DNA from 3 places in the Streptomyces sp. NPDC008001 genome. Region 2 is predicted to be linked to each of the others. Evidence: riboswitches for the same ligand, from Rfam matches in the RefSeq annotation. Region 2 holds a riboswitch; each other region holds the start of a gene.
The links. Region 2 has a riboswitch for thiamine pyrophosphate ahead of thiO (glycine oxidase ThiO). Riboswitches for the same ligand answer to the same signal wherever they lie in the genome.

Region 1 (4,249 bases), on a different contig from region 2:
GACGAGGACCACGAGCGGAGCGAGGATGAGCACGGCGACGACCGCCAGGACGGACGCCAGGAACGCCCACTGCCCTGCGCCCTGCGGGCGCCGCGCGGTGCGCGCCGGGTCGACGAGCCGCAAGGTCGCCTCACGCCGCCGCACCGTGCGGGCGTGGACGGCCAGCAGCGCGGCCACGGCCACGAACTGCAGCAGGGTGAGGACGGCGGCCGTCGGCAGGTCGAGCATCTGCGCGGTCTGCTGGTAGATCTCCACTTCCAGGGTGGCGTAGCGCGGACCGCCGAGGATCTGCACGACGCCGAAGGAAGTGAAGGTGAAGAGGAAGACCATGAGGGCCGCAGCGGCCACCGCCGGCGCCAGGGCGGGCAGCGTGACCCGCCGCCAGGCCTCGAAGCGCCCCGCGCCCAGGACCCTCGCCGCTTCCTCCTGCCGGGGGTCGAGCTGGGCCCACAGGCCTCCGACGGTGCGGACGACCACCGCGTAGTTGAAGAACACGTGGGCGAGCAGGATCGCCCAGACCGTGGTGTCCAGGCGCACTCCCCACCACTCGTCCAGCAGCCCCCCGCGCCCGAGCAGCGCCAGGAAGGCCGAGCCGGCCACCACGGTCGGCAGGACGAACGGCACGGTCACCACCGCGCGCAGCATGCGCTTGCCGGGGAAGTCGAACCGGGCGAAGGCGTACGCGCCGGGGAGGGCCAGGGCGAGGGTCAGTGCGGTGGAGGCGGCCGCCTGCCAGGTGGTGAACCAGAGCACGTGTCCGATGGCCGGGTCGGTCAGGACCTCCCCGGCGCGGGCGAACTGCCACTCTCCGCCGTCCTTCAGTCCCCGGAGGACGATCGCGGCGACGGGGTAGGCGAAGAAGACGCCGAAGAAGGCGAGCGGCAGGGCCATGAGGCCCAGCCGCACCGCCGTGCGCCGTCCGCCGCCCGCGCCCCGTGCGGGGCCCCGTGCCGCGGCCCGCGCGTCTACTTCAGGACGAGCGAGGACCATGCCTTGACCCACTGGTCGCGGTTCTTGGCGATCTTCTCGGGGGCCATGGTGCCGGGGTCGGTCACCTGCGCGCCGTACTTGGTGAACAGCTCGGGCAGCTTGGCGTCCTGGTTGGCGGGCTTGACGTACATCTGCAGGGGCATGTCCTCCTGGAAGGTACGGCTCAGGAGGAAGTCGACCAGGGCCTTGCCGCCCTCGGGGTTCTTCGCGCCCTTCAGCAGCCCCGCGAACTCGGTCTGCTGGAAGCAGGTGCCGGTGGCAACGCCGGTCGGTGCCTCGGCGGGCTGCGGCTTCACGCCCATCACCTCGGCGGGCGGGCTGGACGCGTAGGAGACGACGAGGGGCTTGTCGCCCTTGGCCTTCTTGCCGCCCGCGGAGCCCGAGAAGCGCTCGTTGTAGGCCTGCTCCCAGCCGTCCACGACCTCCACGCCGTTGGCCTTGAGCTTCTTCCAGTAGTCCTGCCAGCCGTCGTCGCCGTACTTGGCGGCCGTGGCGAGCTGGAAGGCGAGGCCGGGGGACGACGTGGCGGCGTTCTCGGTGACGAGCAGGCCCTTGTACTCGGGCTTGACCAGGTCGTCCAGAGTCTGCGGCGGGGCCACCTTGTGGTCGGCGAAGTAGGCGCGGTCGTAGTTGACGCAGATGTCGCCGGTGTCGACGGGGGTGACGCGGTGCTCGCCGGCGTCGGCCTGGAGCTTCCGCGGGACCCTGTCCAGGCCCTTGGCCTCGTACGGCGCGAAGATGCCCTTGTCGAGCGCCCGGGAGAGCAGGGTGTTGTCGACGCCGAAGAAGACGTCGCCCTGCGGGTGGTTCTTGGAGAGGATGGCCTGGTTCACGGCCTGGCCGGCGTCGCCGCCCTTGACGACCTTGACCTTGTACCCGGTCTGCCGGGTGAACTCCTTCAGGACCTCGTCGGACGCGACGAAGGAGTCGTGGGAGACCAGGGTGACGTTCTTGTCCTTGCCGTCGGACGCACCGCCGCCCGAGTCGTCCGAGCTCCCGCACGCGGCCAGGGCCGGAAAGGCGAGCACGGTGACGGCGGCCGTGCCGATGGCACGCCGCAGATTGGTGTTCATGGTTGAGCTGACTCCCTACGCCGGTATGACCCGGATCAGGTCCGAGGGTCTGCGGGCCGTGCCGCACTCTCAGCGCCCCGTGGGCGCTCCCCTGTCGGATTGTTCATTTGTGCGAGTTGTTCGTTGACGCGAGAGGGCACCGTATCAGTGCCCTCTCCACGGATCGGTGTCCGGCCTGAGGCGCCCGGTCAGCGCTCGGTGGCGGCCAGCTGGCCGCAGGCCCCGTCGATCTCCTGGCCGCGGGTGTCCCGGACGGTCACGGGCACACCGTGCGCCGCGATCGCCGCCACGAAGGCACGCTCGTCCTCGGGGCGCGAGGCCGTCCACTTCGAGCCCGGGGTGGGGTTGAGCGGGATGAGGTTGACGTGGACGCGCTTGCCCTTGAGGAGCCGCCCGAGGAGGTCACCGCGCCACGCCTGGTCGTTGATGTCGCGGATCAGGGCGTACTCGATGGAGATCCGGCGCCCGGACTTCTCCGCGTACTCCCACGCGGCGTCGAGGACCTCACGGACCTTCCAGCGCGTGTTGACCGGCACCAGGGTGTCGCGGAGCTCGTCGTCCGGCGCGTGCAGGGAGACGGCCAGGCGGCACTTGAAGCCCTCGTCGGCGAAGCGCAGCATGGCGGGTACCAGGCCCACCGTGGAGACGGTGATGCCGCGCTGGGAGAGCCCCAGGCCGTCCGGCTCGGGGTCCGTGAGGCGGCGGATGGCGCCGACGACGCGCTTGTAGTTGGCCAGCGGCTCGCCCATGCCCATGAAGACGATGTTGGACAGCCGCGCGGGGCCGCCGGGGACCTCGCCGTCGCGCAGGGCCCGCATGCCGTCCACGATCTGGTGGACGATCTCGGCCGTCGACAGGTTCCGGTCCAGTCCGGCCTGGCCCGTGGCGCAGAACGGGCAGTTCATGCCGCAGCCGGCCTGCGAGCTGATGCACATGGTGACCCGGTCCGGGTAGCGCATCAGCACGGACTCCACCAGCTTGCCGTCGTGCAGCCGCCAGAGGGTCTTGCGGGTGGTGTCGTCGTCGCACGAGATGTGCCGCACAACACTCATGAGCTCCGGCAGCAGCTCGGACGCGAGCTTCTCGCGGGAAGCCGCCGGGATGTCCGTCCATGCCGCCGGGTCGTGCGCGTACCGGGCGAAGTAGTGCTGCGAGAGCTGCTTGGCGCGGAACGGCTTCTCGCCGATCGCGGAGACGGCCTCGCGGCGCTCGGCCGGCGAAAGGTCGGCAAGGTGCCGCGGGGGCAGTTTGGCCCCGCGGGGGGCGACGAACGTCAGTTCTCCAGGCGCGGGGGCCATGAGCAAGGACTCCTCATTGACGACGGCGGATGACCTCCGCAATCGCGGAGCCAGCGGCAGGACGATGCCGGAACCCGGAGATCTCACAGGGGCACCCCCGCTGGTGCGGGGCCGGAAAAGGGCCCGCCGCGCGAGCAGCGAGCCCTTCCAGGGTACCTGGCCCGGTTTTCAGGCCGAGCCGACGAAGACGACCATGAGCAGCCAGACCACCGGCGCGGTCGGCAGGAGCGAGTCCAGCCGGTCCATGATGCCCCCGTGCCCGGGCAGCAGCGCGCCCATGTCCTTGATCCCGAGATCCCGCTTGATCATGGACTCGCCGAGATCGCCCAGCGTGGCGCTGACCGCGACCGCGAGGCCGAGGAGCAGGCCCTCCCACCACGCACCGTCGTCGATCAGGAACTGCATGCACAGCGCGCCGGCGACCATCGCGAAGGCGACCGCCCCGACCAGCCCCTCGCGCGTCTTGCCCGGGCTGATGCGCGGGGCCAGTTTGCGCTTGCCGAACTTCCAGCCCACCGCGTACGCGCCCGTGTCGCTGACCACGGTCAGGATCAGGAACGTGAGCACCCGCCACGCGCCGTCCCCCGCCGCCAGCATGAGGGCCACGAAAGTGGCCAGGAAGGGCACGTAGAAGGCCGCGAAGATGCCCGCCGTGACGTCCTTCAGGTAATCGTCCGGCGACTCCGTCATGCGCCACACGAGGACCGCCAGGGCGGTGAAGGCCACGGCCACCCACGCGCCCTCGGCGCCGCTGGCATAGCCGGCGATGACCATGGCGGCACCGCCGACCGCGAGGGGCACCAGCGGGGCCCGGATCGACTTGCGCTCCGCGAGGCGGGAGGTCAGCTCCCACAGCCCGACCACGACGGCGATCACGATCACGCCGAG
Region 2 (4,249 bases):
CGCGTCGGCGGCCTTCGCACGGTCGAGGAGGGCGCCCTTCTCGATGAGCTTGCGGCCCTGGGCCAGGTCCCTGGGCCGGCCGACGGCCAGGAGGGCGACCAGGACCCCGGCGCGCAGCCAGCACACGCTCCAGGCGGCGCCTTCCGGGTCGCCGCGCCACAGCAGCTCGTCGGCGCCGGCGTGATGGCCCGCGTACTGCACGAACCGCCCGAACTGCTCGGACCAGAAGTACGGCACCGGGTCGTAGACCGGCCCCTCGGCCGGGCCGAACACGATGTTCTCGGCGACCGTCCGCGGCCCCTGCATGGCGTTGTCCCAGTGGTGCACGAGCAGCCGCTCGCCGTAGCGCGCGGACGGGAACGACGCGCAGTCGCCGACCGCGTAGACGCCGGGCAGCGACGTGCGCAGCCGCTCGTCGGTGACGACGGCGCCGTCCGCGCCGAGCTCGATGCCGGAGCCCTTCAGCCAGCCGGTCGCGGGCCGCGCCCCGATGCCGACGACCACGGCGCCGGCCGGCAGCCGGGTGCCGTCGGCGAGCACGACCGCGCCGGGCTCCACGGTGCTCACCCGGGCGCCGAGCAGCAGCCGGGCGCCGCTCTCGGCGTACCAGGGGGCCATGTGCGCGGCGACCTCGGCGGGCATGGCACCGGCGAGCACCCGGTCCGCGGCCTCGACCACGGTCACCTCGCAGCCCGCCTCCCGGGCCGCCGTCGCGACCTCGGCGCCGATCCAGCCCGCGCCGACGGCCACGACGTCGTGCTGCGCGGCCAGCACCGGCCGCAGCCCCACGGCGTCGTCCAGAGTGCGCAGCAGGTGCACGTTCGGCAGGCCCTCGCTCCCGGGCAGCCGGACCGGCTCCGCGCCGGTGGCGACGACGAGGATGTCGTAGGGGACGGGACCGGTGGCGGTGTCCAGCAGGCGCTCGCCGGCGCGCAGGCCCGTGGCCTCCCGCCCGAGCTGCAGGTCTATCCCGAGCGACGCGAAGTCCACCTCGAACGCGGAACCCTCGGCCTTGCCCAGCAGGACGGCCTTGGAGAGCGGCGGCCTGTCGTACGGCGGGTGCGGCTCGGCGCCCAGGACGGTGACGGTGCCGGACCAGCCGTGCTCGCGCAGGGCGACGGCGGTCTGCACGCCGGCCATTCCGGCGCCCACGATGACGACGTGCCGCTCGTCGGCGGCATGAGGTTCTTCCCGGTGCTCGCTCACCCGATCACTGTAGGGCGGCGGCGGGTCCGGACCGGAGCGGGGTGCCCGTCCGGGCGGGTCTTCACCGGGGGCCCGGGGCAGCCCGGCACCGGCGATCAGCCCCGCGCCGCATGGTCCCGCCGTCGTCCGCCGACAGGCCCTCGCCCGGCCCTCGCGCCGCGTACTAGGGTGGCCGTACAACGCACTCGCGGGAGCCCGGACGACCGGGCTGAGAGGGAGGCTGACCGGCCTCCGACCGTACGAACCTGATCCGGGTCATGCCGGCGAAGGGAGGGGCCGGACGCCTCATGGACGCGTCTACGACCACATCACCCAGCACATCCGCCCTGCCCGCCTGCGACGTCCTCGTCGTGGGCGGCGGGCTGATCGGCCTCGTCACCGCCTGGCGCGCGGCCCAGCGCGGGCTGCGCACCGCCGTCGCCGACCCCGCGCCGGGGGGCGGCGCGGCGCGGGTGGCCGCCGGGATGCTCGCGGCGGTCACCGAACTGCACTACGGCGAAGAGGCCCTGCTCGCCCTCAACCTGGCCTCCGCGCGCCGCTATCCGCGCTTCACGGCCGAGCTGGAGGAGGCCAGCGGCGTCGCCACCGGCTACCGGGCGTGCGGCACGCTGGCCGTCGCCCTCGATGCCGACGACCGCGAGCACCTGCGCGAGCTGCACGCCCTGCAGCAGCGCTGCGGCCTGGACGCCCAGTGGCTGTCCGGCCGCGAGTGCCGCCGCCTGGAGCCGATGCTCGCGCCCGGCGTGCGCGGGGGGCTGCGCGTCGACGGGGACCACCAGACCGATCCCCGCAGGCTCGCGCGGGCGCTGCTCACGGCCTGCGAGCGGGCCGGGGTCGCCTTCCACCGCGCCGCGGCCGTACGGCTGCTGCTCGCCGGCGACCGGGCGGCGGGCGCGGAGCTGTCCGACGGCAGCCGCGTGCCCGCGGAGCAGGTGGTGCTCGCCGCGGGCAGCCGCAGCGGCACCCTCGCCGGCGTCCCCGCGGACGTCCTGCCGCCCGTGCGCCCCGTCAAGGGCCAGGTGCTGCGGCTGCGCGTCCCGGACGCGTACGCGCCCTTCCTCTCCCGCACCGTGCGGGCGGTCGTCCGCGGCGGCCCGGTGTACCTGGTGCCGCGCGAGGACGGCGAGCTGGTCCTCGGCGCGACCACCGAAGAGCTCGGCTGGGACACCACGGTCACCGCCGGCGGCGTCTACGAGCTGCTGCGCGACGCCCACGAGCTGGTGCCCGGCATCACCGAACTGCCCCTGGTGGAGACCTGCGCCGGGCTGCGCCCCGGCTCCCCCGACAACGCCCCGCTGCTGGGCCCGACCGCCCTGCCCGGCCTGCTCGCCGCCACCGGCCACTACCGCAACGGCGTGCTGCTCACCCCGCTGACCGGCGACGTCATGGCCGAGGCGCTGACCACGGGGCGCCTCCCCGAGGAGGCCCGCCCCTTCTCCCCCCGACGCTTCTCGAACGCGCTCCAGGAGCTGCCCGCATGAACCCGACCGACCCCACCGACACCCCCGAGGCCCACATGGCCATCAGCGTCAACGGCGAGCACCGCGACGTGCCCCACGGCCTGACGCTCGCCGGTCTCGTCGCGAGCCTGACCACCGCGCCCGGCGGGGTCGCCGCCGCCGTCAACGAGGCCGTCGTGCCGCGCGGCCAGTGGCCCGCCACCCGGCTCGGCGCGGGCGACCGCGTCGAGGTCCTCACCGCCGTGCAGGGAGGCTGATCAGTCCTGATGGCCGACGACCTGCTCACCATCGCCGACACCTCCTTCAGCTCCCGGCTGATCATGGGCACCGGCGGCGCGCCCAGCCTCGACGTCATGGAGCGCGCGCTGCTCGCCTCCGGCACCGAGCTGACCACCGTGGCCATGCGCCGCCTCGACGCGAGCGTCCGCGGCTCGGTGCTGTCCGTCCTGCAGAAGCACTCCATCCGCGTGCTGCCGAACACCGCCGGCTGCTACACCGCCGGGGAGGCCGTCCTCACGGCCCGGCTGGCCCGCGAGGCGCTCGGCACCGACTGGGTCAAGCTCGAAGTGATCGCCGACGAGCGGACGCTGCTGCCCGACCCGATCGAGCTGCTCGACGCCGCGGAGATCCTCGTCGACGACGGCTTCACCGTCCTGCCGTACACCAACGACGACCCGGTGCTCGCCCGCAAGCTGGAGGACGTCGGCTGCGCGGCGATCATGCCGCTGGGCTCGCCGATCGGCTCCGGCCTCGGCATCCGCAACCCGCACAACTTCCAGCTGATCACCGAGCGGGCCGGGGTCCCCGTGATCCTCGACGCCGGCGCGGGCACGGCCTCCGACGCGGCGCTCGCCATGGAGCTGGGCTGCGCGGCGGTGATGCTCGCCTCGGCGGTGACGCGCGCGCAGGAGCCGGTGCTGATGGCGGAGGCGATGCGGCACGCGGTGGAGGCGGGGCGGCTGGCGCACCGGGCGGGACGGATACCCCGGCGGCACTTCGCCGAGGCGTCTTCTCCTGCGGAGGGCTTGGCTCGTCTTGATCCGGAGCGGCCCGAGTTCGCCCAGTAGCAGGGGCCGCGCCCCTGACCCCCTTTGTCCTTACATTTGTCCTCAACCGCCGGACGGGCTGATGCTTGGCGGGGTCAGGGCTTCGTCCTCACCCTTTTAGACTCGTCGCGTGGATACGACGCTAGGGGACCCGTTGGTCGGGCACACGCTCGACGGCCGCTACCGGGTCGAGGCCCGCATCGCCGTGGGCGGCATGGCCACGGTCTACCGCGCCCTCGACACCCGGCTCGACCGGGTGCTCGCGGTCAAGGTGATGCACCCCGGACTCGCCTCGGACACCGCGTTCGTGGAGCGCTTCATCCGCGAGGCCAAGTCCGTCGCGCGCCTCGACCACCCCAACGTGGTGGGCGTCTACGACCAGGGCACCGACGGCCCGTACGTCTATCTGGCGATGGAGTACGTACCCGGGTGCACGCTGCGCGACGTGCTGCGCGAGCGCGGGGCCCTGCAGCCCCGCGCCGCCCTCGACATCCTGGAGCCGGTGCTGGCCGCGCTCGGCGCGGCCCACCTGGCGGG
Region 3 (4,249 bases), on a different contig from region 2:
GCTTCGCCTTCCGCGACGAGGACGCGGGCCCGGCGGCCGTGCGGGAGCTGCTGGGCACCTACGGCGGTGGCCGGATCGTGCACGGCCACAGCCCCATCCCGTACCTCCTGGGAGAGGTCGGCACGGAGGAACCGGAGGCCGAGGACGACGGAGCGCCGCTGGTGGACGGCCCGCACCTGTACGCGGACGGGCTCGCCCTGGCGATGGACGGCGGCGTCACGATGGCCGGAAAGCTGCTGGTCGTGCAACTTCCGCTGGCCGACTGAGGGTTCAGCGGGCAGGCGCACGGGCAGGTAGGGAGTTCCACCGCCGCGGGGGTAATTCGGGAAACACGCTGTCACCCCGCGCCGGTACGGCTCTACCATCGGCTTATCCGTAGCAGGCTCTCCTCCGTTTCCGCCCACTGCCCGGTGTAAGCCGGCTACACGGCCCTACGGAGCATCGGGGGATGCACATGAACAGCGCTCCGCATCTGCTGGCCGAGGACCACCCGGAATTCGAGCGGGTTCTCGACCAAGCACTGCGTACCGCGAACCATGACCCGGAACTTGCCGCAGCGATAGGACAGCGGCTCAATACAGAACAGCTGCGCGACATGGCGCTCGACGCCATGTCCGCCATCACCGCCTGTGCAGCAGTCGAATACCAGAACTACATAAGGGCGCGCGCTGCACTGCGCGCGCTCTCCGCGAAGGCACGCCCCCAGCCCGTAGGCGCCGGGGGCGCACCGGACGACGAAAGCGCTCCCTCCGGCACGGCCGCCCCCGCTGCCACGGACGGAGAGCCGGAGGAGTCCTCGGGCGCGGGTGCCGGAGCGGTGCTCGCCGTGCTGGCGCCGGTCCTCGCCGGGATCGCCGCGCTGATCTTCCTGACCATCGGCTACGTCCTGCGTTCCATCGGCTCGGACACCACCGTCGCGGATCCGATGATCAACGTGGGCTGGTGGTTCGGCGGGCTCACGGCCGCCGGCGTGTTCATCGCCATGGTCGGGATCGTGCTCACGGCGGTGCGCAACGGCTCCTCCGAGGGGAGTGATGCGCGAGGGGTGCGTGTACAGGAGGACGCCGAGCGCGCCAGAGAGGCGTGGCGGCAGGCCCTGATCCACCGCGGCCTGCTGCCCTTTGTGCGCGAGGCCCTGGCCAATGCTCCCGCCGCCCCGGGCGGTGGCCGGGGTGCGTCCGCCCCGTGCGCCCCGAGGCGCCCCGAGGGCAACGGCCGTACGCCGCAGCTGGGGTACTCCCGGCCCGGCTTCACCAGCCCCGACAGCGAATCGTCCCCCAGCAGCCGCCCGAGCTACACGAGCCCCGACTTCACCAGCCCCGACTACGGCGGCCCGGACCACCGCCCGGAGTGACTCCGGGCGGCAGCCGGAACGGCGACCGTACGGGGGACGCGGGGGGCCGCTGCAGTGCGGCCCTCAGCCGTGCTCAGTCCGCAGGAGCTGCCCGCGGCTTGCAGGAGCCCTTACTCCGCGATGGGCAGGTAGACGCGGTTGCCCGCCGCCGCGAACTCCTTCGACTTCTCCGCCATGCCGGCCTCGGGGTCGACGGCCAGGTCACCGCCGTGCTCGCGCCGGATGTCCTGAGAGATCTTCATACTGCAAAATTTCGGTCCGCACATCGAACAGAAATGCGCGGTCTTCGCCGGCTCGGCGGGCAGCGTCTCGTCGTGGAAGGCCCGTGCCGTCTCCGGGTCGAGGGCCAGGTTGAACTGGTCCTCCCAGCGGAATTCGAAGCGGGCGTCCGACAGTGCGTCGTCCCACTCCTGCGCTCCCGGGTGCCCCTTGGCGAGGTCCGCGGCATGGGCGGCGATCTTGTAGGTGATCACGCCGGTCTTGACGTCGTCCCGGTCCGGCAGGCCCAGGTGCTCCTTCGGCGTGACGTAGCAGAGCATCGCCGTGCCCCACCACGCGATCATCGCGGCGCCGATGCCGGAGGTGATGTGGTCGTACGCGGGGGCGACGTCCGTCGTCAGCGGGCCGAGCGTGTAGAACGGCGCCTCCTCGCAGATCTCCTGCTGGAGGTCGATGTTCTCCTTGATCTTGTGCATCGGGACGTGGCCCGGGCCCTCGATCATCGTCTGGACGTTGTGGCGCTTGGCGATGGTGTTGAGCTCGCCGAGCGTCTTCAGCTCGGCGAACTGCGCCTCGTCGTTGGCGTCCGCGATGGAGCCGGGGCGCAGGCCGTCGCCGAGCGAGTACGTCACGTCGTAGGCCGCGAGGATCTCGCAGAGCTCCTCGAAGTTCTCGTAGAGGAACGATTCCTTGTGGTGGGCCAGGCACCACGCGGCCATGATCGAACCACCGCGGGAGACGATGCCGGTCTTGCGGCGGGCGGTCAGCGGGACGTACCGCAGCAGCACGCCGGCGTGCACGGTCATGTAGTCGACGCCCTGCTCGGCCTGCTCGATGACCGTGTCCTTGTAGATCTCCCAGGTGAGCTCCTCGGCCTTGCCGTCCACCTTCTCCAGGGCCTGGTAGAGCGGCACGGTGCCGATCGGCACGGGGGAGTTGCGCAGCACCCACTCGCGCGTGGTGTGGATGTTGCGGCCGGTGGAGAGGTCCATGACGGTGTCGGCGCCCCAGCGGGTGGCCCACGTCATCTTCTCCACCTCCTCCTCGATCGAGGAGGTGACGGCGGAGTTGCCGATGTTGGCGTTGACCTTCACCAGGAACTTCTTGCCGATGATCATCGGCTCGATCTCCGGGTGGTTCACATTGGCGGGGAGGACGGCCCGGCCCGCCGCGATCTCCTCGCGGACGGTCTCGGGGGAGACGTTCTCCCGGAGGGCGACGTACTCCATCTCCTCGGTGATCTCACCGCGGCGGGCGTACGCGAGCTGGGTGACGGCGGCTCCGCCGCGGCCCCGGCGGGGCTGGCGGGGGCGGCCCGGGAAGACCGCGTCGAGGTTCTTCAGCCCCCCGCGCGGCGAGGTGTGCTTGATGCCGTCGTCCTCCGGGCGCATCGGACGCCCGGCGTACTCCTCGGTGTCACCACGGCCGATGATCCAGTTCTCCCGGAGCGGCTGGAGGCCGCGCCGGACGTCCGTCTCGATCGCCGGGTCGGTGTACGGACCGGAGGTGTCGTACAGCTGCACGTCCTGCCCGTTGGTGAGGTGGACCCGCCGGACCGGCACCCGAAGGTCCGGACGCGAGCCGGTCACGTAGTCCTTGTGCCAGCCGATCTCCCGGCCGGATTCGGACGTGCGTGCATCCTGCGAGGTCATGAGACCAGAACTCCCTACGCCGGCATTACCCGGTAACAGGTTCGGCGGTCGACGCAGCGGTCTTCCGTACGCATTTCCCGTACGGAGGTCAGCGCCCTCTCAGCCCGGTGCTCCGAGCTCCCGCGATTGCAAAGGTGCCACCACGCTAGCGCCTCGCCCGTCCGGAGGGCCAGGGGGGCTTGCGATGATGCAGGCGTGACCCCCACGGAACCGCAATCCCCGTCCCACCCTCCCCACGAGCCCGGGCCACCACCCGCCCAGGAGCCTGCGCACGGCCACGGCCACGGCCATGCGCAGGGTCATGCGCACGGCCACAGCCATGGCCACAGCCACGGTCACGGCCCCGCCTCACCCGTCTCCGCGCACCTGCGCAAGGTGATCGGCGCGATCCTCATCCCCTTCGCCGCCGCGGTGCTCACCGGCCTGGTCGTGCTGTGGCCCGGCGGCGCGCCGCCGCACGAGCACTCCGGTCTCGGCCTCGACCAGAAGACCGAGTCGGGCCGCGTCGTGAAGATCGAGGAGGTCGACTGCGCCAAGGCGGGCGCCCAGCCGCAGCAGCCGCCGCCCGGAGCGCAGGGCGGACCGGACGGAACGGGCGGACCGGGCGGGCCCGCACAGCCGAAGGGCCCCTGCGAGAAGTCGGAGATCGAGGTCACCTCGGGCCCCGACAAGGGCCGGACCTTCACCGAGCTCGTCCAGCCCAGCGCCTCCCGGCACTACACCGTCGGCCAGGACGTCATCCTCGCCTACGCCCCCAAGGCGCCGAAGAACCTGCAGTACTCGGTCACCGACGTGGACCGGGTGTGGCCCATGGCGATACTCGCGGGGGTGTTCGCGCTGGCCGTCGTGGTCGTCGGCCGGCTGCGCGGTGTCTTCGCGCTGGTCGCGCTGGTGATCAGCTTCGGGGTACTGACCCTGTTCATCCTCCCGGCGATCCTCCAGGGTTCCGATCCGCTGGTGGTCGCGGTCATCGGCGGCAGCGCGATCATGCTGATAGCGCTCTACATGTGCCACGGCCTGACCG

Region 1: linked by a shared signal. The riboswitch ahead of ACFZCD_RS13735 (thiamine ABC transporter substrate binding subunit) and the one ahead of thiO (glycine oxidase ThiO) in region 2 are both predicted to bind thiamine pyrophosphate.
Region 3: linked by a shared signal. The riboswitch ahead of thiC (phosphomethylpyrimidine synthase ThiC) and the one ahead of thiO (glycine oxidase ThiO) in region 2 are both predicted to bind thiamine pyrophosphate.

The regions. Positions count from the first base shown of each region.
Region 1 is NZ_JBIBIZ010000004.1:471,074-475,322, reverse strand. It holds gene ACFZCD_RS13740 (ABC transporter permease) at 1-990, opposite strand, end outside; gene ACFZCD_RS13735 (thiamine ABC transporter substrate binding subunit) at 966-2,063, opposite strand; TPP riboswitch at 2,059-2,166, opposite strand; gene rlmN (23S rRNA (adenine(2503)-C(2))-methyltransferase RlmN) at 2,252-3,361, opposite strand; gene ACFZCD_RS13725 (phosphatidate cytidylyltransferase) at 3,530-4,249, opposite strand, start outside.
Region 2 is NZ_JBIBIZ010000005.1:265,620-269,868, reverse strand. It holds gene ACFZCD_RS15330 (NAD(P)/FAD-dependent oxidoreductase) at 1-1,206, opposite strand, end outside; TPP riboswitch at 1,384-1,495, shown strand; gene thiO (glycine oxidase ThiO) at 1,494-2,687, shown strand; gene thiS (sulfur carrier protein ThiS) at 2,723-2,923, shown strand; gene ACFZCD_RS15315 (thiazole synthase) at 2,933-3,733, shown strand; gene pknB (Stk1 family PASTA domain-containing Ser/Thr kinase) at 3,843-4,249, shown strand, end outside.
Region 3 is NZ_JBIBIZ010000002.1:392,585-396,833, reverse strand. It holds gene ACFZCD_RS06795 (metallophosphoesterase) at 1-266, shown strand, start outside; gene ACFZCD_RS06790 (hypothetical protein) at 455-1,354, shown strand; gene thiC (phosphomethylpyrimidine synthase ThiC) at 1,465-3,225, opposite strand; TPP riboswitch at 3,219-3,359, opposite strand; gene ACFZCD_RS06780 (YibE/F family protein) at 3,421-4,249, shown strand, end outside.